DNA from 3 places in the Streptomyces sp. NPDC090445 genome. Region 1 is predicted to be linked to each of the others. Evidence: riboswitches for the same ligand, from Rfam matches in the RefSeq annotation. Region 1 holds a riboswitch; each other region holds the start of a gene.
What was found. Region 1 has a riboswitch for cobalamin ahead of ACIQUT_RS33580 (acyl-CoA thioesterase). Riboswitches for the same ligand answer to the same signal wherever they lie in the genome.

Region 1 (10,351 bases):
TCGTTGAGCTGCGGGGTCCCAGTAGTGCGCCAGCATCGCCGCCGGCCATGCCGGGGCGGTGACAGGGCCGCGGGGTCCCATCTGCTCAAAGTAGGGGCCGAGGTCGTAGATCGGGGTTCCGTTCACGGCGTCGAGGTCGGTGACGTGGAGGTCTCTGCCGTCGACCTTGAGCAGCCGGGGAAAGCTTGTTGCCATGCGGTTGGGGCGCCTGTGGTTTCGGTGCACGAAGGTCCCCGTGGGTTCCCAGGCCGGGTCGCTGCGGGGGCTGCGGGCTCCGAGGTGGAGGTCGGCGTCAGATCCCAGGTGGAAGTGCCAGGTCACGATGAGGTGGGAGAACTCGTCGAGGCCTCGCAGGGTGTCCAGGGGGAAGTCCGGGCGCAGGCGGATGATCGATACGACTCCGCCCTGATAGTCGTCGGCCGGCTTCTCGTGACCGCCGACGACGTGGGCAATGGCCTCCAGCGTGATCCGGTCGTGCACGCAATCCTCCCCTGGGACTCCCGGCCCGGCGTTGGCGTTGCCCCGGCTCGGGCCGATGTTGCGATGGCTCGGTCAGCGTATCCGGGTGATCACCATGCGAGCGCGGTCGTCCAAGTTCGCCAGCGCGGTTCCAGGAGATCAAGGGCGTTGGCCCCTACACGGCCGCGGTCATGGCCTCCCACGCCTCCCGCGACCCCTCCGTCTTCGGCATCGACGTCTGGAACCGGAAGATCTTCGCGCGGAGGATCCTCGGCGTCCCGGACGCCGACGCCGAAGTGATCACCCGCCGTATGAACGAGCTCTTCCGCGGCCATGCCGGCACCGCGGCCCTCTACCTCGTCGAGCACGAATACCTCGCCACCCCCGTCGCCCCGCTCCTCGCCCCGGCAAGCATCAGCGCCTGGAACCAGGCCCTGGAGGCCACCACCAGCTGAGCCTTCCTCACACTCCACAGGGCAGCGGCGCACCCCGCCACTGCCCTCCCCGTCATGCCCTCAGACGCCCGGGCCCGGCGACCGCACCGATGCCCGCAATCCCCCGGAAGAGTGACAGGAATCTGTTCGAGCGAGTTTCAACGCCACCACCGCAGGCCTACCAAGCCCACAAGGCCAGACTAGAACATCCGTTCACCACTCGCCCCCAATTCGGCCGTGACGCACCCGATCGGGAGCCGTTCTTAGAGCACCAGTACCAGCCCTGCACCCATCCGGAGGATCCCGTGCATCCCCTGCCGAACCGACTCGACACCACCGCCGCAATCGAACACCCCCGGCCCGCCCCGTGCTCGCGCCCGGCCGGCGGGCGCCGCGTTGACGCCTCCTCCTCCCGTAGCCGCGACTCACGACCGGATACCAGGAGGGCCGCGTGAGCAAGGACTCGACGACCGGATCCGGCGCCGCGGGGGTGTCGGACTCGGAGCAGCTCCTCTTCGGCGGCGAGCTCGCCTACGACATCGGGTGGGACCGGCACGAGGGCGCCTGGCTCAAGCTCGGACTCTGGACCATGGCGCGGGAACTGCCGCGCCTGGTGGCGACCGGGCTGCGGCTCGCGCACCTGGCCGATACCCGGGCCCTGCGCATGGTCCTGGCCTCCGAGGCCGGCCGTGGCATCACCCAGGCGATCGGCCTGATCGCAGTCAACAGCGTGCTCGGCCACATCCTCGCGGACGGCAGCACAAACGAGCGCCTCACCCAGGCGGTCCCCGCGCTCTCGGTCGTGGCCGCCACCGCGTTCCTCGGCTCACTGCTGCGCTCGGCCTCGACCGCGGCCACCTGAACCCTGGAGCCGAAAGTCCAGCGGGTGGCCACCGAGCAGTACCTGGGGCTCGTGCACCGTGCGGAGCTCGCGGCGATCGAGGACGACGAGTTCCACCGGCTCCTCGACGCGGCCCGGTACGGCGCCGACTCCGCCCGGCGCATGATCCGCTACTGCACCAGCACCCTCAACGCGGGAGTGTCCCTGCTCGCGGCGGCCGGCGTACTGACCGTCCTGCACCCGGTGCTGCTGCCCCTCCTGGTCCTGATGACGCTGCCGAGTGCGTGGAGTTCGCTGATGATCTCCCGGCAGAAGTACATCTCCTTCCACGCCTTCGTCCAACACGCCCGGGCCGGACACCTGATCGGCCAGCTGCTGACCCAGAAGGAGGCGGCTGCGGAGGTCCGCGTCCACCGCGTCGGCCCGTTCCTGCTGGGCCACTTCCGGACCATGGTCGAGACCAGCGAACGCGAACAGACCCGCCTGGCCCGCCGAGCTGCACGGATCGGGCTCGTCGCCGACGGCGCCGGCGGCATCGCCACCCTCCTGACGTACGGCGCCCTGGGCGCGTTGCTGTGGGGCGGGGCCATGGACCTGGCAGTCGCGGGCACGGCCGTGCCGGCCATCCGTACCGGCGCCGCGAGCCTGGACACGCTCGTGCTGCAGATCACCGAACTGCACCAGGAGTCCCTGTTCGTCGCCGACTTCGAGCGGCTGTGCCGGGAGGCGAAGACCCGGGCCATCCCGGTCGGCGGACGGGCGCTGCCCGAGCGGCTGCGCGAAGTCCGCTTCGACAAGGTCACCTTCACCTACCCCGGCAGCAGCGGCGACGAGCCGGAGCCCGCCCTGCGCGAGGTCAGCCTGTCGTTCCCTGCCGCGAAAGGGTACCCGTCCCAGCCCCATGGCCTTGGAGCAGACCGGACGCTTCGCCCGCGCCTTCCGGTCCCGGTACCCGAAGGCGGTCCTCGACATCGTCGAGATCATCTCCGAGGGCGACCGCACCGTGGCCCGCTTGCGGCGATCGGCGGCAAGGGGCCTTCACCCGCAACGCCGACCGGTACCTCCTCGACGGCCGCGTCCAGGCCGCGATCGCGTGCGCCAAGGACCTGCCCGGCCCGCACGACCGATCCCCCGGCATCCTCGTCGGAGCGGTCCTGCCCCGGGAGGACACCCGCGACGTCCTCGTCCTCCCCACCGGCCACCCCGCGGCCGCACTCGCCGCGCTGCCGCCCGGCACCCGGGTCGGAACCAGCGCGCCCCGCAGGTCGGCCCTCCTCAAGGCCCTCCGCCCGGCACTCGTACCGGTACCGATCCGCGGCAACGCCGACAGCAGGCTCCGTGCCCTCGACGCGGGAACCCTCGGCGCGGACGTGATGATCGCCGCCCTGGCCGGCCTGCGCCGCCTCCACTGCGTACGGCCCCGCCTCCGGTCCACCGGTGATCGGGGTTCGGGCGCTGGTGGCGGCTGTCCGTCGCCAGGTCCGCAGTGGTGATGGCCGCACCGTCCAGGCCACGGCGCAGGTGGTCACCGCGCCGGCGGTGGACTGCCCGCCCGGCTCCCGGATCACTCCGGGGCAATCCGGGGCTGCGGCTGGGCGCGGAACACGTGGAGCTCGGTCATCAGGGGATCCCGCCATGGTGGTGGCCGCGCGGCCTGCCCAGCGAATCCGGGTTCGCGCAGCGCTGGCAGCGCACACCACGCACCGTGACTGACCCGGCCGAGATCGCGGCGCTCACGGGGCGGCCGGTCAGTCCCTCTGACACATATAAGTTGACACCCAGGTACATTTTTATTGCGTTATCGCAGGTCAGAACATCCTGCACGTCAACTTTTATGCGTCACGTTGCCTATTGGGCTTTCATGATGCATTGTGATTCACACGCTCACTGAAGCAACTCAGTTGGTTATGTCACTTCAGGCGGTTTGGCCCCGGCGGCAACCGGGGCCAAACCAGTGACTGCGTGAGATTGGGCGGGTCCGGCCGACCATGCAGCGGTCGGACCCGCCCACCAGGCCAGGCCCTACCGGCATACCACGCCCCAGCTCCCTGCTACAGGAACTGCCTCACACAGTCGGCAAGCGCACCGATCGCAACCAGAGCTGCGATGAGTAACTGCATGCCGGGCGGCGGAGGCTGCTGGCCTCCCTTGCGCCGCCGACGCGTTCGCTTGCCCATCTCGAACCCCCCTCTCCACGTACCCCTCGCGTGGCGCGAGAGACCGCCCGCCCTGCGCGGGCGGAGTCGTGAGTGGTGTGACGGTTCGGGGCCACAATATCGAGAGATTCACGTCATGCAATGCCGTTGCAGAGAAATTTGCCGGTCAGAGCCGCCTTCCCCCTTTGCAAAAACGAGCTCCTTCCGGGTCCTCAAGCCAGGTGGCCGGATCGGTGTCTCCGACGTCGTCGCCGACGACATCCTCACCCCTGAGCAGAGGGCCGAGCGCGGGGACTACGTCGGCTGCATCGCCGGCGCCCTCTCCTTCGCCAGTACCGCGCCGGGCTGGAGGCCGCCGGGTTCGCGAACGTCGAGATCACCCCGACGCACGCTGTCGCCGACGGCTTGCACTCCGCCATCATCCGAGCCCTCAAGCCCGCATCCGGTCCGGGCATCGGTGCTGGCCAGGCGAAGGCCGTTGCGAGAGGGGACTTCGGAAGCTGAACCACAGGCAGGGCTGATGTACCGGCTATCTGACCGGGCGGGCCGACGTTGAGGCCTTGCCGGGTGGTCGGTTTGGAAGGCCGTGGGGCGGCCCCTTCGGGACGTGAGACGTACGCCATCCGGCTCGGCCGCCGAAATGCTCAGGACTGTGACCTAGGGTGAGAGCGCAGCTGGTTCGCCCCGTCCTCCCCCATGGCCTGAACGGCATGGGGGACCCCATGGCGGGATGCGTCGTAAGAGGGAACCCGGTGGGAATCCGGGACTGCCCCGCAGCGGTGAGCGGGAACGACCGCCGTCATACGCACTGGGAACGCGAGTTCCTGGGAAGCGACGGCCGGTAGGTGTCCGCCGGGTCCACCACCCGGCAGGCGTGCCCGCGAGTCCGAAGACCTGCCCGCTGCCCGTGCGCGACGAGCGCGTACGGAGACCCGAGGGCCTCGTGGGCGGGCCGGCGGCAGCGGGCACACACCGGCCCGTCGCTCCTTCGCGCCCGCGGCACGCCGCCGGGTCGAGCCACGACTCGCGAAGGAGAGTTCCGTGACCACGGACACCACCGCAGGCAACCGCGCCCACAAGGCGCCGGCCGACTCCCGTGTGACCCTCGCCCACATCATGAGCGAGCACGACACCAACCTCTACGGCACCATCCACGGCGGCGTCGTCATGAAGCTCATCGACGACGCAGCCGCGGCCTCGGCCGGCCGCCATGCCGACGGCCCCGCCGTCACGGTCTCCGTGGACCGCATGACGTTCATCGCGCCTGCCCGCGCCGGGGACCTCCTCACCGTCCACGCCCTCCTCGAACGCGCCGGCCGGACCTCGATGACGGTGGCCGTACGCGTCACCGCCGAACGCTGGAACGCCACCACCACCCCCGCCACCGACGTGGCCACCGCCAGCCTGACCTTCGTCGCCATCGACGCCGAGGGCCGGCCGCGACCGGTCCCCGGTCTCGCGGAGGCGTAGGCAGGTCCGTTGTCAGGCCCCGGCCGCGTCCATGCGCTCGGGCGAGCGGGTGAAGCGGACCGGGGCCTGGAAACGGGCCTTGCGGGCGGCGCGGCGGAAGACGGTCAGGACGGCCGGGCCGGCCAGGCAGATGCAGATCGGATCAGCTGCTCCTTGGCCCGGTAGTCCAGTCCGCGGGTCGGCTCGTCGAGGAGCAGGACCTCCGGTGCCGCGGCCAGTTGGATGGCGAGGACCAGGGCGCGCCCCAGCCGGCTGCTCCGGCGGGGCAGTCGGGCCCTGGTCAGATCGTGACCGGGCCGTGGGCGGTGGCGAACTCAACCGAGACCAGGCCCGGTTCCTCATCCTCGACCCAGGTGACGTCGATCTGGTCGAGGGGGTGGTCGGCCGGTTCGCCGAGGAATTCGGCGATGGAGGCGGCGTCGCCGGCGATGGAGACCCCGTGGATGGTGGTGGAGGTGCGCGGGTCGGCGCTCGGGCGCTCCTCGATGGGGACCAACCACTGGAGGAAGTAGGGCAGTTGCGGGTCCTCCAGCAGTTCCAGCAGGCCGATCTGCTTCCACCTCAGGTCGAACCCGTCGGGGCGGACGCGGTGGCCCTCGGCCGAGGTGCGGCCGAGGCGGGCCTCGACCGGGGCGATGTCGTCGACGGAGACCACCCAACCGAGCCAGCCGCCGCCCTCGGCGGCGCGGCGCGCGACCGCCTGGCCGAAGGGTGCGCGGTCGGCGGCGGGGTGGTCGAGTGTGGTGACGACCTCGACGTAGGTCCCGCCGCTCAGCGGGAGAATGAAATTGCGGGTGCCGAATCGCGGGTGCACGCCCCCGTCGACGAACCCGGCGCCGAGGGCCGATCCGATCCACTGGACGGTCGAGGCGAAGCTGTCGCGGGCCACCGCATAGGACACGTGATCAAGTCGCACCGCGCCATCATCACCCGACAACCCGGACACATCCCTACGCCACGCCCGCCGCCCCGGCCGCGTCCGGCGTGGATTCAGCCGTGGAGCGGATCGGTCATCGTCATCCCGGCGGGGGAGGCCCGGTCGAAGCCAGGCGGCAGCGCTGCCGCCTCGTCGAGGCCCACGACCCGCTCGATCAGCCGCTGCGGGGCGAGTGCTGCTGCCACAGGATTTCGATCCGGCATGCAGCACCATGCGCACCGCACTTCCAAGAGACAGGCTCCAGCCTCGAGGGCCGATGACCGCGCGGGCCTGCTGAACGCGCCGGCCGAGTTCGGCGGCAACGTCCCCGGACACACGCTGCGGTGCAGCGGCCTCCCCAGCATTCTGCTGCTCGGCCGCCTCGATCAGATCCGCCTCCAGCAGTTCGACGTATTCGACCAGGCTGCCGAGGGTCTGCTTCAGGGCACTCATCCGAGAGTTCTGCGCGCCGGGCTGTCGACGCGCAGCGAGCAGGTTGCCGTAGTCGCGTGCAGGTATGGTCACCATCGGCTCGTCATCTGCGGTGGACCTGTCGTTCCGCGCATTCATCCTCGCCCCCTCGCCGTCCAACCACGGTCACGTGGGGCAACTTCGTCACACGGGTCGGGGTGTGGGCCGCTGCGCCCATCGTCGCCGTAGTCCCGCGCGCCAGGGCCGTGCGTAGTGGCGACGGCACAGCGAGAAGGGGGTGCGGCGGACACCACTCCGCCGCACCCCCTTCCACCACACGCCGCCGGGACCCTCAGCCCGGCCGCGGCACCGGGCCCCTCAGCAGTCCCGGTCGTAGGTGTGGAACCCCCGGCCCGTCTTGCGGCCCAGCAGCCCGGCCTGCACCATCCGCATCAGCAGCGGCGGCGGCGCGTGGAGGGGTTCCTTGAACTCGTCGTACAGCGACTCCGCGATGGCAGCGACGGTGTCGAGGCCGATGAGGTCGGCCAGCTTCAGCGGCCCCATGGGGTGTGCGCAGCCGAGTTCCATGCCGGCGTCGACGTCTGCCGGGGTGGCGAAGCCGGACTCGGCCATCCGGATCGCCGACAGCAGGTACGGGACGAGGAGGGCGTTGACGACGAAGCCGGCCCGGTCCTGGGAGCGGATCGGCGTCTTGCCCAGGGTCTCCCGGGCGAAGGCCTCCACCGTCTCCGCGGTCTCGCGGGAGGTGTGCAGCGAGGAGACGACCTCGACCAGCGGGAGGACGGGCACGGGGTTGAAGAAGTGCAGGCCCACGACGCGGTCTGCGCGCCCGGTGGCCATGCCCAGCCGCATGACGGGCAGGGACGAGGTGTTCGTCGCGAGGATCGCCTGGCGGTCTTCGACGATCTTGTCCAGCGCCGCGAAGGTCTCGATCTTGACGTCCGCGTTCTCGGTCACCGCTTCGATGACGAGCTGCCGGTCGGCGAGGTCGTCGAGGCTCCCGGTGAAGACGAGGCGGGCGAGGGCGTCCTCAGCCGAGATCCGGTCGAGCTTGCCTCGCTGGACGGCGCGCTCGAGGGAGACGGCGACCCGTTCGCGGGCCGCACGGGCGGCCGTGTCGTCCGCCTCACAGACGACCGTGTCGAGTCCGGCGCGGGCGCAGACCTCGGCAATGCCGGCGCCCATCTGCCCGCCTCCCACGACCCCGACCCGGCGGATACCGGCGCTCATGACCGCACCTCCCCGCGGCGGACCAGGTGACGGCTGTAGGCGTCGGGGGTGAAGAAGGCCGGCAGGTCCCGCTCCAGGGCGACCCGCTCCAGGACCGCCCTGGCCTCCGCGACGAGGGCGTACGGTCGCTCTGCGGTGAGCGCGGTGCATTCCTCTTCGAACACGGCGATCAGGTCATCCCGGTCGATCCTCCGGTGGCACAGCCATTGCCAGAGCTGGACCCGGGCGATCTCGGCAGTGGCCGCGTCCTCCATGAGGCCGTGGAGGGCGACCGCTCCGTGGCCGCGCAGCCAGGCCTCGAAGTACCGGAGCGAGACGGCCACGTTGGCCCGTACTCCCGCTGCCGTGGGCGGGGCGCTGATGCGGCGGACGGAGAGCAGGTCTGCGGCGCGGACGTGTACGTCCTCGCGGGTCCGGTCGAGCTGGTGGGGCCGTTGGTCGAGGACGGCATCGAAGACCTCGCGGCAGACGGGGACGAGCGCCGGGTGGGCGACCCAGGAGCCGTCGAAGCCGTCCTCGGCTTCGCGTTCCTTGTCCAGGCGGACCTTGGCCAGGGCCGCCGTGTTGGCGTCGGGGTCCTTGGCCGGCACGTGGGCGGCCATGCCTCCGATGGCGTGCGCGCCGCGCTTGTGGCAGGTGCGGACGAGGAGTTCGGTGTAGGCGCGCATGAAGGGGGCGGTCATCGTGACCTGGGCGCGGTCGGGGAGCTGGAAGTCGGTGCGGTGGCCGAAGGTCTTGATGATGCTGAAGAGGTAGTCCCAGCGGCCGGCGTTGAGGCCGGCGCTGTGCTCGCGCAGGGCGTGGAGGATCTCCTCCATCTCGAAGGCCGCGGTGATGGTCTCGATGAGGACGGTGGCGCGGACGGTACCGCGCGGAATGCCGAGGAGTTCCTGGGCGAGGACGAAGACGTCGTTCCACAGGCGGGCCTCGCCGGCGTTCTCCAGCTTGGGGAGGTAGAAGTACGGGCCGTGTCCGGCGTCGATCTGCCGCTGGGCGCAGTGGAAGAAGTACAGCCCGAAGTCGACCAGGGACGCGGGGACGGGCCGTCCGTCGATCTCCAGGTGCTCTTCGAGGAGGTGCCAGCCGCGGGGGCGGACGACGATGGTCGCCAGGTCCTCCCCGAGGCGGTACTCCTTGCCTTCGGGCGTGGTGAAGTCGATGCGGCGCTCGATCGCGTCGAGCAGGTTGAGCTGGCCGCCGATGACGTTGTTCCAGGTGGGGGCGGTGGCGTCTTCGAAGTCCGCCATCCACACCTGGGCACCGGAGTTGAGCGCGTTGACCGTCATGCGGCGGTCCGGCGGGCCGGTGATCTCCACCCGGCGGTCCTCCAGGCCCGGGCCGGGCGGGGCCACGCGCCAGTCGGCGTCGGCACGGACTGCGGCTGTGGCGATGGAGAAGTCGAGCGGTGATCCCGAGACGAGGCGGTCCTTGCGCCGGATCCGCTCCTTGAGGATGTCCGGACGGCGGTCTGCGAAGGCCGCGTCGAGGCGGCCGATGAAGTCGAGCGCCTCCGCCGTGAGGATCTCGTCGTGGCGGTCGCCGGGTGCCGCAAGGACCCGGACCTGGTGCGTGGTAGCGGTGGTGGTGGTCATGCGGTCTCCTGACGAGGGTGGGGCGGGAGCCGGGCGGAGACGGTCGTCCGGCTCCCGCTGAACACGGACCGCCGGCCGTAGGCGCCGACGGGGGCGGGGGCGGGGGCGGGGCGTCCTAGTGGAACTGCTCTTCCTCGGTGGAGCCGGTGAGGGCGGTGGTGGAGGAGGCGGGGTTGACGGCGGTGGAGACCAGGTCGAAGTAGCCGGTGCCGACCTCGCGCTGGTGCTTCACGGCGGTGAAACCGTGCTGCTGGGCGGCGAACTCGCGCTCCTGGAGGTCGACGTAGGCGGTCATGCCGTGCTCGGCGTATCCGCGGGCCAGGTCGAACATGCCGTGGTTGAGGGAGTGGAAGCCGGCCAGCGTGATGAACTGGAACTTGTACCCCATGGCACCCAGCTCCTTCTGGAACGTGGCGATCTGGTCGTCGTCCAGGGCCGCCTTCCAGTTGAAGGACGGCGAGCAGTTGTAGGCGAGCATCTGATCCGGGTACTGCGCGTGGATCGCCTCGGCGAACTCGCGGGCCTGGGCGAGGTCCGGGGTGCCGGTCTCGACCCAGATGAGGTCGGCGTACGGGGCGTAGGCGAGGCCGCGGGCGATGACGGGAGCCATGCCGTTCTGGACGCGGTAGAACCCCTCTGCGGTCCGCTCGCCGGTGCAGAACTGCGCGTCGCGCTCGTCGACGTCGCTGGTCAGCAGGTTCGCGGCGAGAGCGTCCGTGCGGGCGATGACCAGGGTCGGGGTGTCCGCGATGTCGGCCGCGAGGCGGGCCGCGTTCAGGGTGCGGATGTGCTGGGAGGTGGGGACGAGGACCTTGCCGCCG
Region 2 (10,351 bases), on a different contig from region 1:
AGAACCGCGACGCGCTGCTCGTCGCCGCACTGGAGGCGTGGGAGCGGCTGGCCACCGGCGAGGTCATCGAAGAGGTCAACGCGGAACCCGACCCGCTGAAACGGGCCCGCGCGCTCTTCGCCGTGGCCCTCGGGGACGAGGAGATCGCCGGCCTGGAGCCGGCCATCGTCGCCCAGGTCGACCACCCGGCCGTCGCCGCGGTGCTCCAGCGGGTCACCCGGACCCGGCTGGACTACCTCACCGCCCTCTTCTCCGACCTCGGGCTGCCGCCCCGGAGCGCCCGGCAGCGCGCGGTGGCCGCCTACGCCGCCTACCTCGGCTGGATCGAGCTCCGCCGGGCCGTGCCCCACACCGCCCCGGAGACCGTGGCCGACGGGGAGGGTGCGGCCGAGGCCCTGGACCACCTGGTGGACATGATCACTGCGGGCATCCCCCGGGCGGCGGAGGCGGGCCGACGCCCGAGTGCCGCCGGTCAGCCGAAGCGGAGGTAGCTCTCGCCGTCGAGGTACAGGGTGCGGCCGTCCTGGGTGACGGCCCACCGGAAGGTGAGGGGCCCGCCCCCGGCGTCCGGGTACATCGCCAGCCCGCTCCCGCTGACGGTGAAGCGGCCGGTGAGCACGCCGCCGCCGATGTTCTGACGGTACGAGCCGTCCGCGCGGAAACCCCACACGGAGGACCGGAAGCCGTCGGTGGTTCCACCGCTCCAGTCCCCGACGAGGACGGGCGGGATCTGCGGGGCGCGCTGCCCCCACCCGGGCGCACTGCCGCTCCGGTCGCCCGTCGTCGCCGGGTCCTCGCACCCGCCGAGGGCGAGCGCGGCGCACAGGGCGGCTGTGAGGACGACACTGCGTCGGGCTGATGTCACCAGGCCTCCCGGGCCTCGCGGACCGCACGCTGACAGCGGTGTACTGCTCCGAATACCGGCTGATCACACGACACGTCGCAGATCTGCCGCGAACCGATCGATTCCGATCGCCCGGTGTGCGGATGCGGGCGGTCCGGGTGGTTCGGGTGGCGGTTTCGTGGCCCGGTCGGTCGAGGTCGGTCCGGTCCGTCGAGGCTGGTTCGGGTGGTCGGCCGGAGGCCGGCCGACGCATGCCGAGGGCGTTCAGGGCGGCGACGCGCTCCGGCGTGCGGGCGGCCGCGCGGGAGCACTGGTCGGCGACCCGCGCTCCCGGGCGCAACTCCCGCCCGCCGACGCGCTCCCATGCTCGAGGGGACCCGCAGGTGCTGCTCCCGCGCGTGGAACGGCCGGGCCGCGGCCGGGTGGTCGGCCCATGGCCCGCCCCGGCTGCGCCGCGGCCGGGGCGGCTCGGCCCCCGCCCGCCGCGGTCACGCCCGGCGTGTGCTCCGGCAGTCGGCGCCGGGCCCGGGTCGGCCGCTCCCGCCCGCCCCTTGGGTCAGGCGGAAGGCCCGCTGCCGGGGGACCTCCCGGGCCCGGCCCCTGTGATCCGCTCGCCGTTCTGCCCGCCGGTCTGCCCGTTCCGCTCCCGGTCCTCTCCTGCCCGGAAGCCGAAGCAGCCGGAGGGGCGGCGGTCGGGGCGGCGCGGCGTCACCGGGCGCCGAAGTTCTGCGTCCACCAGGGGCCGCCGGAACCCCGGTGGATTCCGACGCCTATGTCCTTGAACGAGCAGTTCAGTATGTTCGCGCGGTGGCCGGGGCTGTTCATCCAGGAGTCCATCACCGACTCGGGCGTCTGCTGCCCCTTGGCGATGTTCTCCCCGTACGTCGACCAGCGGTAGCCGGCGGCCGTCGTGCGGTCGCCCGGGTCGCTGCCGTCGGGGCTGGTGTGGGCGAAGAAGTCCCGGCCCGCCATGTCGTCGGAGTGCCGCTGAGCGGCCGTGCGGAGCTGGGAGTCGTCCTTGAGCGGGCCGCAGCCGGTCTTCGCCCGTTCGGCGTTGACCAGGGCCACGACCTGGCCCGCGGGCCCCTGGGGCGCGGGCGCCGGGTCCGGGGCCGAGGTGCGGGGAGCCGGCTTGGACGGGGTCGGCTTGGGGCTCGGGCTCGACCCGTCGGCGGACGGGCTCGGCGAGGCGGACGCCGACGGGGAGGGGGACGCCGAAGCGGAGGCGGACGGCGAGGCCGACTGCGGAGCCGAAGCGGCCGCCGACTCCGGGGCGGAGAGCGCGTTCACCGGGGCCGCGGTGTCCCGGCCGTCCTTGTCGCCCGAGCCGGGGAAGCCGCCGAGGTAGGCGAGCCCGCCGCCCGCGACGCACGCGGCGAGCACCGCACCGCCGACCGCCCGGCGGCGGCTGCGCCGGCGCTTGCGCAGCCGGCTGCGGCCGCCGGCCGTGGCCGGGTCGGGGTCCGGGAAGCCGTCCTGCGCGGAGACGGCGGGGGTCAGCTGTGTGACCGCGTCGGCGAGGTCGGCGTCGCCGGGGCCCGGGCGTCCGGGGCCCGGGTCGCCGAAGCCGGCGCCGCCGGGGCCCGTACCGCCGTCGCCGCCCGGGTAGGCACCGTTGTTCGGGTAGGCGCCGCTGCCCGAGGAGACGGCCTCGCCGGAGTGGCCGGAGTGGCCGGAGTGGCCGGGGTTGCCCGGGTAGGCCGCGGCCGCGGGGGCGAAGCCGCCCGTCGCCGCCACCGCCGAACGGACGCCGTCCAGCAGGACCACCGAGACCGGCACCAGCGCCAGGCCCGCCAGCAGCCCCTCGGCCGGGAGCAGCCCGCCCCACAGCCCCGCGCACCGCAGGCACTCCCGCGCGTGCCGGGCTATTCGCTTGCGCCACAGCGTGGACGGCTGTCCGTCCCAGCCGGCCGTCACCGACTGCAGCATGTCGCACGGCGGCTGCGCCTCCAGTGCCCGTTCCACCACCCGGGCCGACTCCAGCTGCGCCTTCATCCGCTGCACCCGCACCGCCGTGTGCTGCGGGGACAGCTCCAGCGCCGTGGCCACCTCGGCCCGGGTCAGCTCACCCGCACACTCCAGCCACCAGAGCGACAGCAGCGCCCGGTCGTCCGGCTCCAGCCAGCGGGTGGCGCGGGCCGTCTCGCGCCGCTGGCCCTCCAGCTGGAGCCGTACGACGGTCAGGTCCACGAAGTCGGCGCCGGGGTCGGCGAGTTCCCAGGCGGCCTCCAGGCCGCTCTCGCCGGGCGCGGTGCGCCGGGCCTGCCAGTACGCCCGTACGCGGTTCATCGCGATCGCCACCAGCCAGGACCGGAAGCTCTCGTCCGCACGGAGGGTGCCGAGACCGTCGAGCGCGCGCAGCATCGTGTCCTGCACGACATCGTCCACGTCGACCGACCCGTTCAGGGCACGCCCGACGACGTTGTAGACGAGCGGCAGATAGGTGCCGACCAGCTCGTCCTGCGCGCGGGGATCGCCCGCGCGGGCGGCCGCGACCAGCTCTGCCGTGTGCTGTGTAGTCATATGAGGTTTCCCTGTCCGTACCGGCGGTCGATGATGCCCGATATCTGGGAGACCGGCGAGCGCAGGCCGGATAACAATTTTCGGGGAAAGGTTTCGAAAACAGGTCCGGGGGGCGGGCGAGGGGACGGCCTCCGGCTTCTGCGGAACCCGGCGACAGGGGCGGGTGCGGCCGCTAGGGTCTGCGCAAGGAGTTCCGTCGTGGTTCCGTCGTGGGGAACGACCGGGGAGTCGCCTCGTGTCCTGCCATCCGTACGCGGCCCTGGCCGCCCAGCGACTGCTGCCGGTGCTGCGCACTCCCGGCGCGGACGACGCCGTCCGCCGCACCGAAGCCCTGCTGGCCGCCGGCTGTCGCGTGGTCGAGCTGACCACCACGACGCCCGGCTGGGCCGAGGCCGTCGCCCGGACCGCACCCCTCGCCGACGCGCACGGCCGCCCCGCGCTGATCGGGGTCGGCACGGTCACCACCGCCGGTCAGGCGGAGACCGCCCTGGACGCGGGCGCCGCCTTCCTCGTCTCCCCGTATCCGGCTCCCGAGGCCCGGGCGGCCGCCGGCCGGCGCGGCGCGGTCTTCATCGAGGGCGGCTTCACCCCGGGCGAGATCGCCGCCGCGGTGCGCAGCGCGGGCGCCGCCAAGGTGTTCCCGGCGCACGTCGGCGGCCCCGGTTTCCTCCGCTCCCTCACGGCCGTGCTCCCCGGGGCGGTGCTCCTCCCGACCGGCGGCATCCGGCCCGCCGAGGTCCGGGACTGGCTCGACGCCGGGGCCGCCGCCGTCGGCATCGGCAGCGGCCTGCCGGACGATCCCGCGGAACTGGCCGCCGTCTTCGCGGAGCCGGCGGGCCCCTGCTGCCCGGCCTGCGGCGGGACGGGCCGCTGACATGCCGGCCGGGCACGCGAACGGGGCGGAGAGAGAGGACGGAGAGGACATGAACGACCCCGGGTACGACGTGGTGGTCCTCGGCGAGGTCCTGGTCGAGATCCACACCGACACCGCCCTGCGGACGGCCGCCGACGGCACCCCGGCGCGCATCTCCTTCTCCGGCGACGCCCTGAACGCCGCCGCCGCGGCGGCCGCGGCGGGCGCCCGGACGGCCCTGCTCGCCGTCGTCGGGGACGACGAGCTGAGCGTTCCGCTGCTGCGCCGGGTCGCCGAACTCGGCGTGGACACCGCGCACATACGCCGGGCACCCCGCCCCAACGGCGCCTACCTGCTCGCAGCCGACACCGGGGGCGACCGCGAGTTCGTCTACTGGCGCACGCACAGCGCCGGTTCCACCCTCTCGCCCGGGCACGTGGAGGCCTGGCGGGACGTGCTCACCGGAGCCAAGGCCCTGATCGGCAGCGGGATCACCGGCGCCCTGTCGGCGGGCAGCGGCGAGGCCGTGGTGGCGGCCGCCGAGACCGTGCACCGGGCCGGCGGGCACGTCTCGTACGACCCGAACTTCCGGCCCCGGCTGACCGGCCGGGCCGCGGCCCGGCAACTGCTGGCGCGGGTCGCCCCGCTGACCGGGCTGCTCAAGACCTCCTGCCCCGCCGACGCGCTCGCCCTCGTGGGCACCGCGGACCCGGCCGCCGCCGCGGCCCGCTACCGCGCCCTCGGCGCCCGTACCGTCGCGGTCACCGCGGGCGCCGACCGGCTGCTCCTGGACGACGGGACACGCGCGGAGTACCACCCCGTACCCGTCAACCCGGCTCCGGTCGACGCCACCGGAGCCGGGGACTGCTTCACCGGCACCGCCACGGCCCGGATCGCCCTCGGCGACAGCCTCGCCGATGCCGTGGCCCACGGCATCGCGGCCGCCTCCCTGTCGGTGTCGGGACGCGGCGGGACCGGCGGCATCCCCCCGTTCGCCCGGACCGCGGCCCTGGCCGCCGTCCACCGCCGCCGAAGCGCCTCGGCGGACACGCGCCCTTAATCGAGTGGATCTTCTCGCCGTGTCATGGCATGGTTGTCCTCGTCGAAGGGGTGTAGCTCAGCTGGCCAGAGCGTCGGTCTCCAAAACCGAATGCCGCAGGTTCGAATCCTGTCGCCCCTGCCACGGTGAACCGGCGGTTCACGATCGAAGGCCCAGGTCCGGGTTGGCGGACCTGGGCCTTCGGCGCTCACGGGCGGCTGCTTTCCGGGGGGCCGTGCCGGTCTGGCAGACTGGTGTGGACCAACTCGGCGCTGCAGGACAGGAAACCGGTGCGACTCCGGTGCGGTCCCGCCACTGTGACCGGCCCCTCCGCGGAGCCGGAAGCCAGATACTGACGCGCCGCCTCTTCACGTCGGCCAGGGGACGAGGATCCCCCGGAGAGGCTTCGCCATGTCGCGTTCCCGCGCTCTGCTGCGCGCACTCGCCCCGCTTCCCCTCCTGATACCGCTCGCCGCGTGCGGCGGCCCCGGCGCGCCGGGCGGGGCGGCCCGGGACACGGCCGCGGGGGCGGCCGCCGCGCCCGGGTTCCCGTACACCGCCACCAACTGCGGTGTCACCACCACCTACCAGGCACCGCCGCAACGGGCCGTCAGCATGAACCAGCACGCCACCGAACTGCTGCTCGCCCTCGGCCTGCAGGACCGGATGGCGGGCACCGCCTACCTCGACGACGCCGTGCTGCCCGCCTACCGGCCCGCGTACGACGGGATCAAGGTGCTGGCCGAGGAGTACCCGTCCAAGGAGGTGCTCCTCGGCGCCGATCCGGACTTCGTGTACGGCGGTTACACCAGCGCGTTCGACAAGGCGCAGGGCCGCGACCGCGCGACGCTCGCCAAGGCGGGCATCAACACCCGGCTCAGCATCGAGTACTGCACCGGCGGGCCCGTCGGCCTGGACCAGCTGAAGACCGAGATCACCGAGGTCGCCCGCACCTTCGGCGTGCCCGAGCGGGGCGAACGGCTCATCGCGGAGGAGCAGCGCCGCGTCGACGCCGTCACCGCCCGGGTCAAGGACAAGGCCCGGCCGTCGGTGTTCGTCTACGACTCCGGCGAGGACAGCGCCTTCACCTCGGGCGGCCACGGCATCGGCAACGAGATCGTCTCCCTGGCGGGCGGGACGAACACCTTCGCCGACCTCAAGGACACCTTCGGCGACGTGTCGTGGGAGAAGGTCATCGAGCGCAAGCCCGAGGTCATCCTCATCTACGACTACGGCAGCACCACCGTCGAGACCAAGAAGCAGCGCCTGTTGAACGACCCGGCGCTCGCGGAGGTTCCCGCGGTCAAGAACCGCAGGTTCGCCGTGCTGCCGCTGTCCTCGGCCGTCCTCGGCGTGCGCGTCGCCGACGCCGTCGAGGCGCTGGGCCGCCAGCTCCACCCCGACGCCCCGTGACCCGGCCCGTGTCCCGACCCGTGGCACGCCGGGTGGGACGCCGGGTGGCACGGACCGCCGCGCGGACCGTCCCGCGGTCCCGTCCGCCCGTCGCCCTGGTCCTGCTCCTCCTCACCACGGCACTCGTCGCGTCCGCCGTGGCGGGGCTCGCCCTGGGCCCGGTCCGGATCGCCCCCGGGCAGGTGCTCGACCTGGTGCTCCGCGGACCCGGACCGGGCGGCGGGGCGTTCGCCTCCATCGTGTGGGACGTGCGGATGCCGCGGGTGCTCCTCGGCGCCGTCGTCGGAGCCGGCCTCGCCGTGGCCGGCACCGTCCTCCAGGCCCTCGTACGCAACCAGCTCGCCGACCCCTTCCTCCTCGGCGCCTCCTCGGGGGCCTCGGCCGGAGCCGTCCTCGTCATCGTCCTCGGAGCGGGAGCGGGAGCGGGAGCCGGAACCGCGGGCATCGCCGGCGGAGCCGGAGTGCCCGCGGCCGCGTTCGCCGGGTCGATGTGCGCGCTCGTCGCCGTGTACGCGATGGCCCGGCGCGGCGGAACCATGACCACCGGGCGGCTGATCCTCGCCGGCGTCGCCGTCCAGTACGTCCTGTCCGCGCTGACCAGCCTGGTGCTGGTGCTCGCCGCCCGCCCCGACCAGGTACGGTCCGTCCTCTTCTGGACCCTCGGCGGCCTCGGCGGCGCCCGCCCGGACGAACTGGCCCTGCCCGCCGCGGTGCTGCTCGCCGGCACCGTCCTGCTGATCGCCCTCGCCCGGCCGCTCGACCTGCTCCTGGCGGGGGAGGAGGGCGCACACACCCTCGGGCTGGACGCGGGCCGCTTCCGTGCCGCTGCCTTCGTCCTCGTCTCCCTCGTCACGGGGGTGCTCGTGGCGTACAGCGGGGCCATCGGCTTCGTCGGCCTGATGGTTCCGCACGCCGCCCGCATGGCCGTCGGGGCGGGGCATCGGGCCCTGCTGCCGGTCGCCGCACTGGGCGGGGCGGTGTTCCTGCTCCTGGCCGACCTGATCGCGCGTACGGCCGCGGCGCCCGAGGAGATACCGGTCGGCGTGGTCACCGCGCTCGCCGGCGGGCCGTTCTTCCTGTGGATGCTGAGGCGCTCCACGCGCACCGAGGGGGTGGCGGCATGACCGTGGGAAAGCACGCGCACCCACTGGAACTCACGGTCGAGGGCGTGCGTTACACGACCGGCGGACACACCCTGCTCCACGGAGTCGACCTCACCGCCCGGCCCGGCGAAACGGTCGGCGTGGTCGGCCCCAACGGCAGCGGCAAGACGACCCTGCTGCGCTGCGTGTACGGCACCCTGCGGCCCACGGGCGGCCGCATCCTGCTGGACGGCACGGACGCGGCGACCCTCGGAGTCAAGGACCGGGCCCGGCGCACGGCGGTCGTCCCGCAGGACGCGACCGGCATGCTCGGGCTGACCGTCCGCGAGGTCGTCGCCATGGGGCGCAGCCCGCACAAGCGGTTCTGGGAGCAGGACGGCCCGGACGACGCCCGGCGCGTCGCCGAGGCCCTGGAGACCGTCGGCGCGGCCGCCTTCGCGGACCGCCGCTTCGACGAACTCTCCGGCGGCGAACGCCAGCGCGCCCTCGTGGCCCGCGCCCTGACCCAGGACCCCGGCCTCCTCGCCCTCGACGAGCCGACGAACCACCTCGACATCCGCTACCAGCTGGAGATCCTGGCCCTGGTGCGGGCCCTCCCCACCACGGCCCTCCTCGTCCTGCACGACCTCAACCTGGCCGCAGCGTTCTGCGACCGCCTGTACGTCCTGGCGGCAGGCCGCACCGCCGCCGCAGGTCCCCCGACGGAGGTCCTCACGGAGCGACTCCTGACCAAGGTCTACGGCGTCCGCACCCGGATCGCTCCCCACCCCACCACGGCCGCCCCGAACATCGTCTACCTCCCCCCGAACACGCCCCGAGCCGACCACTGAGCGGCTGCGGGAGTGCCTGCGGGTGTGGCTGCGGGTGTGGCGAAGGGCGTCCGCGGGCCGGGGCGGGAGCCTTGGCCCACGGACGCCCTTCCCGGGCGCTACGGGGTGGGGGGCTGGTAGCCGTAGGGGCGGGTGATGATCTCCAGGGCGTGGCCGGACGGGTCCAGGAAGTAGACGCCGCGGCCGCCGTCGTTGTGGTTGATCTCGCCCGGGTGCTTCTGCCGGGGGTCGGCCCAGTAGTCGATTCCGGCCGCGCGGATCTTCCCGAACGAGACGTCGAACTCCGCTTCGGAGATCAGGAAGGCGTAGTGCTGGAGGGTGATGGATTCGGCCGGGACGGTCGCGAAGTCCAGGGTGACGCCGTTGGCGGTTTCGACGGGGACGAACGGTCCCCACTCCGTGCCGACCTCAAGGCCGAGGACGTCGGCGAGGAATTCGGCGGACTCCCGGTTGTTCCGGGAGTGGACGATCGTGTGGTTCAGCATGACTGACATGTGTGAATGCCTCCGCAAGGCACATCACGGGCACCTCCATGCCTCACCCGGTCGGTGACCGACACGCGATGCCGTGGTCGTGATCCTAGGCGTCCCTTCCGGGGGGAGTCCACCGCTCAAGATCCGTAAACGGCCTTGACGTTGTCCTGCGCCGGGTGTGCGCGGCCCGCCGGGCCCGCCGCGAAGGCGCGGAGGAGGTTTTCCGTCACCCGGGTCGTCAGGGCGCCTGCGCGTGCGTCCAGGCTGTGGTTGGCGCCGCTGCTGCCGTCGCCCGTGGCATCCAGGGCCTCCACCCAGCGCATGGTCCCGGTGGCGAACACGCCCGCGCCGCTCGGCACCGTGTGGTACGCCGTGTCCGCGTGGCTGGGCCGGCCCTCGCACACCACGGGGGAGTGCGCCAGGATCTCGATCGGGCGGGGTGTGGGGAAGCCGGTGTCGACCTTGTCGTACTCCACGCCCACCAGGTGCGCGAAGCGGTCGCCCGCCTTCACCCCCGTGCCCTCGAAGAGCCAGTGCCCCGGGTTGGTCACCACGTACGGGGCGTCCACCGGGTAGCCGTCGTAGATCACGCCGAGCAGCGAGCTCTCCGGGTCGGCGCCCGGCGCCGAACGGAAGTCGGTGGTCGCCGGGTGGCCCCGCTTGTGCCCGGGGTCCTGGTCGTAGGAGGTCTTGTAGCAGACCAGGGTGCGCTCCGGCCCCAGCTCGGACGGCTCCAGTCGGATCCGGCGGAAGCAGCAGTTCGCGCCCAGGACCGCGATGTTGGTGCCGGCGTCGCGGGCCGCGGTGAAGTGGGCCCGCTGCTCCGGCGACCAGTACTCGTCGTGCCCGAGGGACAGGACCGCCGCGGCCCCCTCCAGCAGCCGCTTCTCGCGCGCGACGTCGCTGGTCGTCGCGTAGGCCAGCGGTATGCCGAGCCGCTCGGCCAGGGCGAGCAGCGGGGCCTCGTACACGAGGAACAGGCCGGCGCCGTCGTCGTACTCGTACGGCCGGTCGAAGGTGACGGCCAGCGAGCGGGAGGAGTATCCGCCGCTCGGGCCGTCGTAGCTGCTGTGGCCGCCCCACCGGTTGTACGCCTGCCAGGTCGCCACGGCGTTGACGACGACCGTGCGCCCGGCGGTGGCCGCCGACCGCACCGTGACCGGCACGAAGCGCTGGCCGCCCTCGCCGCCCTGTGCGTCGAGCCGCAGCAGGTAGCAGCCCTCGGGCCAGCCCTTGGTGTCGACGGTGGCGGTACGGGGCCACCGGGCGCGGA
Region 3 (10,351 bases), on a different contig from region 1:
GGTCTCGCCGTCAACGTCATCGAATGCTGACCTGATCCGATCCGATCCGATCCGATCTGGTTTCTGCAGGGACGGGACCCCGGGCGCCGCGGCGCCCGGGGTCCCGTGCGTTCCCCTCCGGCCGCTCCCCCGACCTGCGGCAACCGTCCCGATTTTCCCGGGCGTTGAGGTTTGGCGTGGATTGGTCACGCTTCAGGGCGAACCGCGGGGGATGGGGGTGGTACGGGCGATCCCCGTGCGCAAGGGTGATCACGTGACGTCGCGGCCACACCCCCCGGCGGCCGGCCAACCGCCGCGGACCGCAGCCCTTTCCCCACGGAGGACTTCACCATGACAAGCACCCGCAGCGCCCGCGTGATCGCCGCTCTTGCCGCACTCCCCCTCGCCGCCCTGCTCTGCTCGGGCACCGCCCAGGCCGACAGCGGCGCCGGTGCGGGGATCTCGTCGAACGCGGCCGCCGCCGAGATCGTCGGCAGCGGCGTCTTCGGTGCCAACGCCGGCAACTCCTCCACCACCCAGCAGGTCGCCACCGGCTCCGGGTCGACGAACCAGAGCAACGGGGTGCAGCTCAACGGCACCGGCTCGGCCACCGTCGGACAGTCCAACGGGAACGTGCCGGTCTTCCCCGAGCCCGCCCCGTAGCCGCCCGCCGGCCCCGCGGGCCCGCCCTCCGGCCGGGGGGCGGGCCCACTCCCGTCGGCGATTTCAGATGATTGGGAAGTTTGGGCGGTTTTGCCGCAACCATGGGGGCGCGAGCAGTGTCTCCTGCAGTGACACCACCAGTCCCCGCCCCTCCAGAAACAGGGGGACGTCATGAACCATCTCCGCCGCCGGCAGACCGTGGCCCTGGCCACGGGGGCGCTCCTCACCGCCGGAATCGCCCTCGCCGCGCCCGCCTCCACCGCCCAGGCCCCGGCCGCGACCGCCGGGCGCACCGCCGTCCCGCACGTCGTGAACGCCCGCTGGGCCGGGCACTGCGCGTACGACCGGATCGTCATCGACCTCCGGGGCCGTGTCCCCGGCGTCGAGGTCACCCGCGTCCCGCGGCTGTACCGGGACGGCTCCGGCGAGCCCGTACCGCTCGCCGGGAAGTACTTCCTCCAGATCCGCCTGCACCCCGCCGACGCGCACCTGGGCTCCGGCGAGAGCACCTACCGCGGGCCGAAGCTCGCCCGGATCGACCTGCCCGCACTGAAGGGCTTCGCCATGACGGGCGACTTCGAGGGCTACGTCACCTTCGGCGCCGCCTTCGACAAGAAGCCGTCCTACACGTCGTTCACCCTGCGCTCGCCCGACCGGTTCGTGCTGGACGTCGCGCACCGGAACGTGTGCTGCGGCTGAGCGGCTGAGCGCCCGCACGGCCGGGCGGCCGGACGGCGGGCATCCGTCCGTCCGCCCGGCCCGGCCCGGACGCGTCAGCGGTGCTCGGGGTTGGGGAAGTCGAAGCGGCAGCCGGCGTCCCACCCGGAGCGCTGGTTGCCGTGGGCGGGGACGCCGCCGGAGCGCTTGAGCAGGGCGGCCAGATGCATGAGGTTCCACGACATGAAGGCCGTGTTCCGGTTGGTGAAGTCGTTCTCCGGCCCGCCCGACCCCGGGTCGAGGTACGAGGGGCCGGGCCCCGCCTCGCCGATCCAGCCGGCGTCGGCCTGCGGCGGGATGGTGTACCCGAGGTGCTGGAGGCTGTAGAGGATGTTCATGGCGCAGTGCTTCACGCCGTCCTCGTTGCCCGTGATCAGCGCCCCGCCGACGCGCCCGTAGTACGCGTACTGGCCCTGCTCGTTCAGGATCGAGGAGCAGGCGTAGAGCCGCTCGATAACCTGCTTCATCACGGAGCTGTTGTCGCCGAGCCAGATCGGCCCGCACAGCACGAGGATGTCGGCGGCCATGATCTCGCTGTACAGGACGGGCCACTGGTCGGTTTCCCAGCCGTGCTCGGTCATGTCCGGCCAGACGCCGGTGGCGATGTCGTGGTCGACGGCGCGGATCAGCGAGGTCCGGGCGCCTGCCGCCTCCATGACGGCGCGGCTCCGCGTGATCAGGCCCTCCGTGTTGCTGGTCTCGGGCGAGCGCTTGAGCGTGCAATTGACGTAGACGGCGGTCAGGTCGGAGTAGTCGAACGCCCCGGCGTTCGCCCCCGGCTGCGGTGTCGCGGTGTCGTGTTCGGCAGGCACCCTCCCAGTGTCTCTGATCAGCTGAGCGATCCCGTGCGAACCGTGGGGTTCGGCGTGGCTTCTGCCCACCTGGGTCGGGCGGCGTGAGCGTGGAGGTGGAATCCCGCGCCCAGTGCTGCTCCTCGCGGCCGGTGTCGGCGGGTGGTGGGTGTGCTGATCGTGTGCACGCCCTGGTGCCGGTGGGCTGCGCGGGGCAGCGTCCTCCGGCCCGTTGGTGCGTGTCCCTCCGGACGCTGGCCGGCACGGCCCGGAAGCCGGGCCGGGGAGGGAACCCCGCGTCGCCTGGGCGCGGGGCGGTTGGTGCGCGGCCGGGTGGGGCCGGTCTTGGACCGGTCCGTCCGGCTGGTCTTCGGATGGGCCGTGACGACGGCCTTGGCCTCCATCGTGTCCACCACGGCGCGGATCACCATGGTGCCGCTGGTGCGGTCCACCACGGTCCTGGCCTGGTGGGCGAGGCCGCGTGCGGCGATACGGCGCCAGGCACCCTGGTCCCGGTCGCCCTGCCAGCCGCACCCGGGGCTGGGGCAGACGGCCCACTTCCAGCCGGACACGGTGGGCCGGTCGGGGGCCTTGCGATGCCGCAGCGGCGTGAGGCACATGGGGCAGTGCCTGGAGGTGAAACACGTGAGCCTGCGGGGCACCGGACCCTACGGCGACCGGAAGGCGCCCGTCCGGGGGTGAGCACCCCCGGACGCCGTCCCCCGGCCGCCGCTCCCCGCGCACGCCCGGCGGCGCCGGTTGGAGCGCGGGAGCGGAAGAGCGCCGCAGCGCGCGCCGGACCGCCCGCGGCCGCGGCCGGACACCGGAACTTCCGTGGCCCCGCCACGGTTTCGATCCGCCCGCCCGGAGCGCGCCGGCCCGCAACCGCCCCGAAGCGGAATCCCCGGGCCCAACAGGCGGCCCACGTCCGGGTTGTTACGGGTCCACAAGGCGGATTAGGGTCATCAGGCCTTGGTGTACGGGAAACCGGTGGAAAACCGGTGCGGCCCTCGCCACTGTGAACGGGAAGTCCGGCTCCACTCCTGCGGGAAAGCCACTGGGCAGCGCGGGAGGGACCCGCACCGCCCGGGAAGGCGGAGCCAGGGCATCAGTACCCGTGAGCCAGGAGACCGGCCAGGGCGCGTTGTCCATCCACGAGGTGCTGGAGAGGTCTCCCACTCATGCATATAGCCGAGGGGTTTCTGCCCCCATGGCACGCGGTCGCCTGGGGCGCCGCGTCCGCTCCCTTCGTCGTCCACGGGGTGCGCGCCCTCACCCGCGAGGTGAAGGCCAACCCGGAGAGCACCCTGCTGCTCGGCGCGTCCGGTGCGTTCACGTTCGTCCTGTCCGCGCTGAAGATCCCGTCGGTGACGGGCAGCTGCTCGCACCCGACCGGGACCGGGCTCGGCGCGATCCTGTTCCGGCCGCCCGTCATGGCGGTGCTCGGCACGATCACCCTCCTCTTCCAGGCGCTGCTGCTCGCGCACGGCGGACTGACCACCCTCGGCGCCAACGTCTTCTCGATGGCCATCGCCGGACCGTGGTCGGGCTACTGCATCTACCTGCTGCTGCGGCGCTTCAACGCCCCGCTGATGGTGTCCGTGTTCTTCGGCGCCTTCTTCGCCGACCTCGTCACCTACTGCGTGACCTCCGTGCAGCTGGCGCTGGCCTTCCCGGACCAGGGCACGGGCTTCTTCGGCGCGCTCGCGAAGTTCGGCGGCATCTTCGCCGTCACCCAGATCCCGCTCGCCGTGAGCGAGGGCCTGCTGACGGTCCTGGTGATGCGGCTGCTGATGCAGTCCAGCAAGTCCGACCTGGTCCGGCTGGGCGTCGCGAAGCTCGCCGGCCGCTCCGCGCAGAAGGCGGCGGTGTGACGCGCATGAACCCGAGCCGGAACGCGAAGATCAACGGCCTGCTGCTGCTCCTGGTGGCGGCGCTGGCCGTACTGCCCCTGGCCCTGGGCCTAGGCGAGGGCAAGGAGGAGCCGTTCACGGGCGCCGACGCGCAGGCGGAGGCGGCCATCAGCGAGCTGAATCCGGACTACGAGCCCTGGTTCTCCCCGCTGTACGAGCCCCCGTCCGGGGAGATCGAGTCGGCCCTGTTCGCCCTCCAGGCGGCGCTGGGCGCGGGCGTGCTCGCGTACTACTTCGGCGTCCGCCGGGGCCGCCGCCAGGGCGCGGCTACGGCCGCCGCGGCGGCCGGTGCGGCCCCGGCCGAGGCGGCCGCCCCGGCCTCCGCATCCGCCTCCGCATCCGCAGCGGCGCCCGCCGCGGAGTCGTAGCCGGTGCTGCCGATCGACGTGGCCGCGCACAGCAGCCGCTGGCGGGGCCGCCATCCACTGGAGAAGGCGCTGCTCGGGCTCGGCCTGACGGTCAGCGCCCTGTGCCTGCCGCCCTGGCCCGGCGGACCGCTCGTCGCCGCCGCGACCCTCGCCGTGCTCCTCGGGCCGGCCGGGGTCGCCGGGCGGCAGCTGTGGCGGGCCTTCCGGATCCCGCTGGGGTTCTGCTTCACCGGGGCGCTGCCGCTGCTCGTCGCGGTCGGCGGCCCGGCCGGCCCGGTCTCCCTGGCCCCGGACGGGCCGCGGCTCGCCGTCGAACTGCTGCTGCGCACCTCGGCGGCCTCCCTCGGCCTGCTGCTGTTCGCGTTCACCACGCCGGTGTCGGACGTGCTGCCCCGGCTGGTCCGGGCCGGGGTGCCGGCGCCCGTGGTGGACGTGGCGCTGGTCATGTACCGGATCGGATTCCTGCTGCTCGACTCCCTGGCCCAGGTGCGGCGCGCGCAGGCGGCCCGCCTGGGGCACGCGGGCCGGGCGGCGGCCTGGCGCTCGGTGGCCGGGCTCGCCGCCACCTCGTTCGTACGGGCCTTCGACCGTGCGGCGCGGCTCCAGTCGGGCCTGGCCGGGCGCGGCTACGACGGCGCGCTGCGGGTCCTCGTCCCCGAGGCGACCCTGTCCTGGCGCTTCCTCGCGGCGTCGGCGGCCCTGCTCGCGGCCGTGGCCGCACTGACCCTCACCCTGAAGGGGCTCTACCTGTGAACCCGTTGGTGGAACTGGCCGGGGCCGGCTATGCGTACGAGGACGGCCCGGCAGTGCTGGCCGACGTGGACTTCGCCATCGCCGAGGGCCGGGCGCTGGTCCTGCTCGGCCGCAACGGCAGCGGCAAGACCACGCTGATGCGGCTGCTCAGCGGCGGCCTGCGGCCCGGCTCGGGCGAGCTGCGCCTGGACGGGACGCCGGTCGGGTACGACCGGGCGGGCCTGACCCGGCTGCGGACGGCCGTCCAGCTGGTGGTGCAGGACCCGGACGACCAGCTCTTCGCCGCCTCGGTGGAGCAGGACGTGTCCTTCGGCCCGATGAACCTCGGCCTGCCCGCGGACGAGGTGCGGGCCCGGGTGGAGTCCGCGCTCGCCGCGCTCGACATCACCCGGCTGCGGGACCGCCCGACGCACCTGCTCTCGTACGGGCAGCGCAAGCGCGCGGCGATCGCGGGCGCGGTGGCGATGGCCCCGCGGGTGCTGATCCTCGACGAGCCGACGGCCGGCCTCGACCCGGACGGGCAGGAGCGGCTGCTGGACACCCTGGCGGGGCTGCGCTCGCGCGGCACCACGGTGGTGATGGCCACGCACGACGTCGACCTGGCGGTGCGCTGGGCCGACGACGCGGCGGTCCTGACCCCGGCCGGGATCCGTTTCGGCCCGGCCGCGCAGCTGCTGGCCGACCCGGAACTGCTCGCCGAGGCGGGCCTGCGCCAGGCCTGGTCGCCGGCCGTGGCTGCCTTCCTGCGGGCCCGGGACCTGCTCGGCCCCGGCGCCCCGGGCCCGGGCACCCCCGAGGCGCTGGCCGCCTGGCACTGACCCGGACGGCGTGCGGCGAACCTAGGATGACGGCATGTCGCTGCCGCACGCCATCCTCACCGCCCTGCTCGAAAAGCCCTCGTCCGGGCTGGAGCTGACCCGGCGGTTCGACAGGTCGATCGGGTACTTCTGGTCCGCGACGCACCAGCAGATCTACCGCGAGCTGGGCCGGCTGGAGGAGGCCGGGCTGATCCGGGCCCTGCCGAGCGAGGTGCCCGTGCGGGGGCAGAAGAAGGAGTACGAGGTCCTGCCCGCCGGCAGTGCGGAGCTCGCGCGGTGGATCGGCGAGAGCCAGGACCCGAAGGCCATCCGGGACCCGCTGCTGCTGCGGATCCGGGCCGCGGGCGTGGTCGGCGTGCAGGGGCTGGCCGGGGAGCTGCGGCGGCACCTGGAGCTGCACCGGCGGCAGCTGGCGCTGTACGAGGCCATCGAGGAGAAGGACTTCCCCCCGGAGCGGGATTCCGACGAGGACCGGCTGCGCCGGCTCGTGCTGCACGGCGGCATCGGCCTGGAGACGTTCTGGCTGCGCTGGCTGGAGGAGGCCCTGGGCGAGGTCGGGGACATGACGGGGCCGGGCGGTGCTGCGGATACCGCCCCGGACGCCCCGGCCGGGGCCGACGGCGCGCCGTAGGGCGCGGTCCGCGGGAGGCGGGCACCCCGCACCGCACCGCGGGCGGGCAGGCCGAAGCCCCCGTACGGCCTGCGGGGCGGTACGGGGGGCTGCGCGCGCCTTACTTGTTCAGGGAGGCCCAGAACTCGTCGAAGCTCAGCAGGCCGTCGCCGTTCACGTCCTTGGCGGCGATCACGGAGTCCGCGACCGGGCCCGTGACGAACGGGTCGCCCATCTCCGCCATGGCCCGGCGGAACTCGTCTGCCGTGACGAAGCCGTCGCCGTCCGCGTCGAACCTGCCGAACGCCATCCGTGCGCTCTCGATGTCCGCCACTGGGATCCACCCCTTCTTGGTGCTCGTTGACCGGCTCAGGGTAGCGGCAGCCGGGAACGGCCGCCGCTACCGGGTCCCGTTCGGACGGCAGAAAGAAATTCAATGACCGTTCCGCAGCACGGAAGTCGTGATTCCGACCAAGAAATCCACCTCGGACTCGTCGCATTCCTGAGTCGCCGCATAACGTACCGGCATTGCCGCCACACCAGGAGCGCAGGGCCGCCAGGGACAAGCGGCAACAAGGGCGATCACACAGGTGACGATCACGGCAGACGCATCATTCGAAGTTCTGCCCTTCACCCGCGTGTGCCGCCCTATCCGGTATGAGGGGGACCCTGCGCCCATCGAAGTGAGTCCTCGGTCAAGGCGGTTCGGCGGCCGGTCCTCAAGGGTGTCGGGGAATCAGGGCACCCGTCTGCGGGGTCCGCGTACGGGCACTTTCGGAGTTCCAGTCCCATCCCGTTCACCGACTGCCGCACCGGCGGGTACTCCATTTCCCGGAAACCGACGACGAATTCCGCAAGGGATGCGAGGAGACGGCCCTCCATTTCGTCGGGTCGGAGTTGCCGGAAGGTGAATCCATCACGGCGGACCGGTTGCAGGTCTGTTTCGGCTACCTCGTCCTCGTCCTGCTGGAGGGGGCCGATGGTGAGGGCGCGGCGGCGTCCCGGGAGGCCGTGCGGGCTCCCGGGGCGCCGTGCGGTGCCGTGCGGTGCGGTGGAGTGCGGTGGGGCGGGCTCTAGCGGAAGACGCCGGTGTGGCCGAGGGAGTAGCGGCCGGGCTGCGGGTAGACGGCCAGGCCGTGCGGGCCGCCGCCCACCGGGATCCGGGCGAGCTGCCGGCCGGTGGCGGTGTCGATCGCGTAGACCTCGCCGTCGTAGCGGCCCGACAGCCACAGCACCTTGCCGTCGGCGGAGACGCCGCCCATGTCGGGGCTGCCGCCGTCCGGCAGCTGCCACTTCTTGGTGAGCCTGCCCTGCTGGAAGTCGTAGACCGAGATGCTGCCCTCGCCGCGGTTGGAGATGTACATCTCGCGGGAGTCGCGGCTGACGTACAGGCCGTGGCAGCCCTTGCCGGTGGGCAGCAGCTTGGGGGTGTCGAACTGCTCGCCGCTGAACACCCACATGCCGTGCGCCATCATGTCGGCGACGTAGAAGGTCTTGCCGTCCGGGGAGATCTTGACGTCCTGCGGCATGGCGCCCTCGTAGGGCAGCTTCTGCTGGGCGACGACCTCCATCTTCTCGGTGTCGACCTTGAGGAGTTCGCCGGAGAACTCGCACGAGACGATGAAGTAGCGGCCGTCCGCGGAGAAGTCGGCGTGGTTGACGCCGAAGCAGGTCACCGGGACGGTCTTGACCCGGTTCATGGTGCGCGGGTCGCGGAAGACGAGCTCCTTGTCCATCGAGGCCATGACCACCGCGTACTTGCCGTTCGGCGTGAAGTACAGGTTGTACGGGTCGTGCACCTCGACGGGCTCGCCGGCCTCGCCGGTCGCGGGGTTGATCGGGGTGAGGGTGTGTCCGCGGTTGTTGTTGACCCACAGGGTCTTCAAGTCCCAGGACGGGACCACGTGCTGGGGCTGGATGCCGACCGGGATGGTGTCGATGACCTTGTACGTGGCGGGGTCGATGACGGACACCGTGTTGGAGGTGGTGTTCGGCACGTAGACCCGGGACGGGAAGTCCTTGACCACCGGGGAGAGCTGGTTCGGCCGGTCGGCCGCGTACACGTCGTTCGGGTCGAGGAGCGGCGGCATGCCGGCGAGGCCGGGCGGGACCGCCGGGACGGCCTTGACGGGCGGCTGGGCCGCGGCTTCGGAGCCGAGCGCCTCGGCGGGGCCCTTGCCGCCGGCCGATCCGCAGCCGGCCAGGGCGGCGAGGACCAGACCGGCCAGGAGCACGGTGGCCTTCCGGGGAAGGCGGGTGGTCGTCATGGGGTCAGCAGCTCCGTGGTGGTCACCGCGCGCAGTTCGCGGCGCGCGAGTTCTTCGAGGAGGGGCGGCATCGCGTCGACCGTGTCCGCGTAGCCGAAGTGCAGGCTCACCACCGATCCGCTGCGGATCGTCCCGGTGACGGTGCGGATGACGGCCGCCGCGCCGGGCGAGGTGAAGTCGAGGGAGTCCACGTCGTACGAGAGGACGTGCGGGTAGCCCGCCCGCCGGGCCAGCCTCCGGACGAGCGGGGTGGCGTACTGCGTCCGCGAGGGGCGGAACCAGGTGCCGATGGAGCCGGTGAGGCGCTTCAGCCGCCGGGCGCAGCCGGTGATCTCGGCGTAGGCCTCGGCCTCGGCCATGTCGTTGATCGCAAGGTGGCGCTGGGTGTGGTTGCCGAGCTCGTGGCCGCCGTCCAGGACCCGGCGGGCGATGTCCGGGTACGTGTCGAGCCAGGCGCCGATCGCGAGGACGGTGACCCGGGCGCCCGCGCGTTCGGCCTCGGCGAGCACGGCCCGGGCGGTGGCGGGGTCTCCGTTGCCGTGGAAGGTGAGGGCGACCCGGGGGCGGTTGCGGGGGCCGTGCCCGATCTCCTCGGGCTGTCCGGGGAAGCGGCGCGGGGCCGGTGCCGGGGCGGGGGCGGCGCCCGGCGGGCGGGCGGGGACGGCCGGTGCGGGTTCGGCCTGCGGGGTGTGCGGGGCGGGGGCCGGGCCGCCCGCCGCGGCTCCGCACGCGGCGGCGAGGGCGGCGGTGGCGGCCGCCGTGCCGGCGCGGAGGGCGGATCGGCGGTCCGGGTAGCAGAGCACCCGCCCATTTAAGTGGGAAATTCCCCCAAAGATAACGATTGACCCATTTCGGGACTCCGGTCGAAGTGAACCCGTATGGCGGCCCACCCGCCACAGGATCAAGGAATCACACGGAGGAGTGGATACCTATTCACTGATTACGAGGTAGGCGGCCGGCCTCGCCTGGGATTTAGATGCAAACTCTTGGGATTTGCACACTTATGTCCAAGTTGGGACTTTTGGCATTCGGTCCCCCGTCTGCCATAGTCGGAAGCACGGCTTCCCCATTGACCCGAGCGAAGTCGCCCCGCCGAGGATCACACCCCCTTCGATCCTCGGCGCACCCATGGAGCCCCCACGCGCCGCACTACGGCGAACGGGGGCTTCAGGCGTTCACGGACCGGTTCAGCGGTCGGCCACCCGCATCTCGAACCAGGTGATCTTGCCGCGCGGCAGCAGGTCGGCGCCCCAGCGGTCGGAGAGCTTGTCGACGAGGAAGAGGCCCCGGCCGGTGGTGTCCAGCTCGTGGACCGGCATCAGACAGGGCAGCCCGCGCGAGGGGTCGCGCACCTCGACCCGGATCCAGCCGCGCCGCCGCTGCATCCGTAAGCCGAAGGAGCGGGCGCCGGTGTGCCGCACCGCGTTCCCGACGAGCTCGGAGACGAGCAGGACGGTGTGCTCGGACACCTG

Region 2: another riboswitch for cobalamin. It lies ahead of ACIQUT_RS30100 (ABC transporter substrate-binding protein); the one in region 1 lies ahead of ACIQUT_RS33580 (acyl-CoA thioesterase).
Region 3: another riboswitch for cobalamin. It lies ahead of ACIQUT_RS29610 (energy-coupling factor ABC transporter permease); the one in region 1 lies ahead of ACIQUT_RS33580 (acyl-CoA thioesterase).

Annotation. Positions count from the first base shown of each region.
Region 1 is NZ_JBIVXV010000029.1:35,410-45,760, forward strand. Features, by position in the region: gene ACIQUT_RS33555 (SAM-dependent methyltransferase) at 1-480, opposite strand, end outside; gene ACIQUT_RS33560 (hypothetical protein) at 651-914, shown strand; partial or broken gene ACIQUT_RS33565 (ABC transporter ATP-binding protein) at 1,483-2,616, shown strand; partial or broken gene ACIQUT_RS33570 (hypothetical protein) at 2,820-3,227, shown strand; partial or broken gene ACIQUT_RS33575 (arsenite S-adenosylmethyltransferase) at 4,066-4,394, shown strand; cobalamin riboswitch at 4,629-4,786, shown strand; gene ACIQUT_RS33580 (acyl-CoA thioesterase) at 4,932-5,360, shown strand; gene ACIQUT_RS33585 (VOC family protein) at 5,641-6,276, opposite strand; gene ACIQUT_RS33590 (hypothetical protein) at 6,351-6,482, opposite strand; gene ACIQUT_RS33595 (3-hydroxybutyryl-CoA dehydrogenase) at 7,066-7,938, opposite strand; gene aceB (malate synthase A) at 7,935-9,530, opposite strand; gene aceA (isocitrate lyase) at 9,646-10,351, opposite strand, start outside.
Region 2 is NZ_JBIVXV010000022.1:11,457-21,807, reverse strand. Features, by position in the region: gene ACIQUT_RS30130 (TetR/AcrR family transcriptional regulator) at 1-491, shown strand, start outside; gene ACIQUT_RS30125 (hypothetical protein) at 473-865, opposite strand; gene ACIQUT_RS30120 (sigma-70 family RNA polymerase sigma factor) at 1,553-3,367, opposite strand; gene ACIQUT_RS30115 (bifunctional 4-hydroxy-2-oxoglutarate aldolase/2-dehydro-3-deoxy-phosphogluconate aldolase) at 3,603-4,241, shown strand; gene ACIQUT_RS30110 (PfkB family carbohydrate kinase) at 4,291-5,280, shown strand; tRNA gene ACIQUT_RS30105 (tRNA-Trp) at 5,327-5,403, shown strand; cobalamin riboswitch at 5,499-5,635, shown strand; gene ACIQUT_RS30100 (ABC transporter substrate-binding protein) at 5,671-6,672, shown strand; gene ACIQUT_RS30095 (FecCD family ABC transporter permease) at 6,717-7,796, shown strand; gene ACIQUT_RS30090 (ABC transporter ATP-binding protein) at 7,793-8,605, shown strand; gene ACIQUT_RS30085 (VOC family protein) at 8,704-9,099, opposite strand; gene ACIQUT_RS30080 (N,N-dimethylformamidase beta subunit family domain-containing protein) at 9,216-10,351, opposite strand, start outside.
Region 3 is NZ_JBIVXV010000021.1:21,767-32,117, reverse strand. Features, by position in the region: gene ACIQUT_RS29635 (L-serine ammonia-lyase) at 1-30, shown strand, start outside; gene ACIQUT_RS29630 (hypothetical protein) at 331-642, shown strand; gene ACIQUT_RS29625 (hypothetical protein) at 814-1,341, shown strand; gene ACIQUT_RS29620 (flavodoxin family protein) at 1,416-2,171, opposite strand; gene ACIQUT_RS29615 (hypothetical protein) at 2,189-2,770, opposite strand; cobalamin riboswitch at 3,107-3,304, shown strand; gene ACIQUT_RS29610 (energy-coupling factor ABC transporter permease) at 3,332-4,024, shown strand; gene ACIQUT_RS29605 (energy-coupling factor ABC transporter substrate-binding protein) at 4,030-4,431, shown strand; gene cbiQ (cobalt ECF transporter T component CbiQ) at 4,435-5,184, shown strand; gene ACIQUT_RS29595 (energy-coupling factor ABC transporter ATP-binding protein) at 5,181-6,002, shown strand; gene ACIQUT_RS29590 (PadR family transcriptional regulator) at 6,037-6,633, shown strand; gene ACIQUT_RS29585 (EF-hand domain-containing protein) at 6,734-6,946, opposite strand; gene ACIQUT_RS29580 (tRNA-dependent cyclodipeptide synthase) at 7,348-7,689, shown strand; gene ACIQUT_RS29575 (YncE family protein) at 7,686-8,879, opposite strand; gene ACIQUT_RS29570 (polysaccharide deacetylase family protein) at 8,876-9,682, opposite strand; gene ACIQUT_RS29565 (ATP-binding protein) at 10,067-10,351, opposite strand, start outside.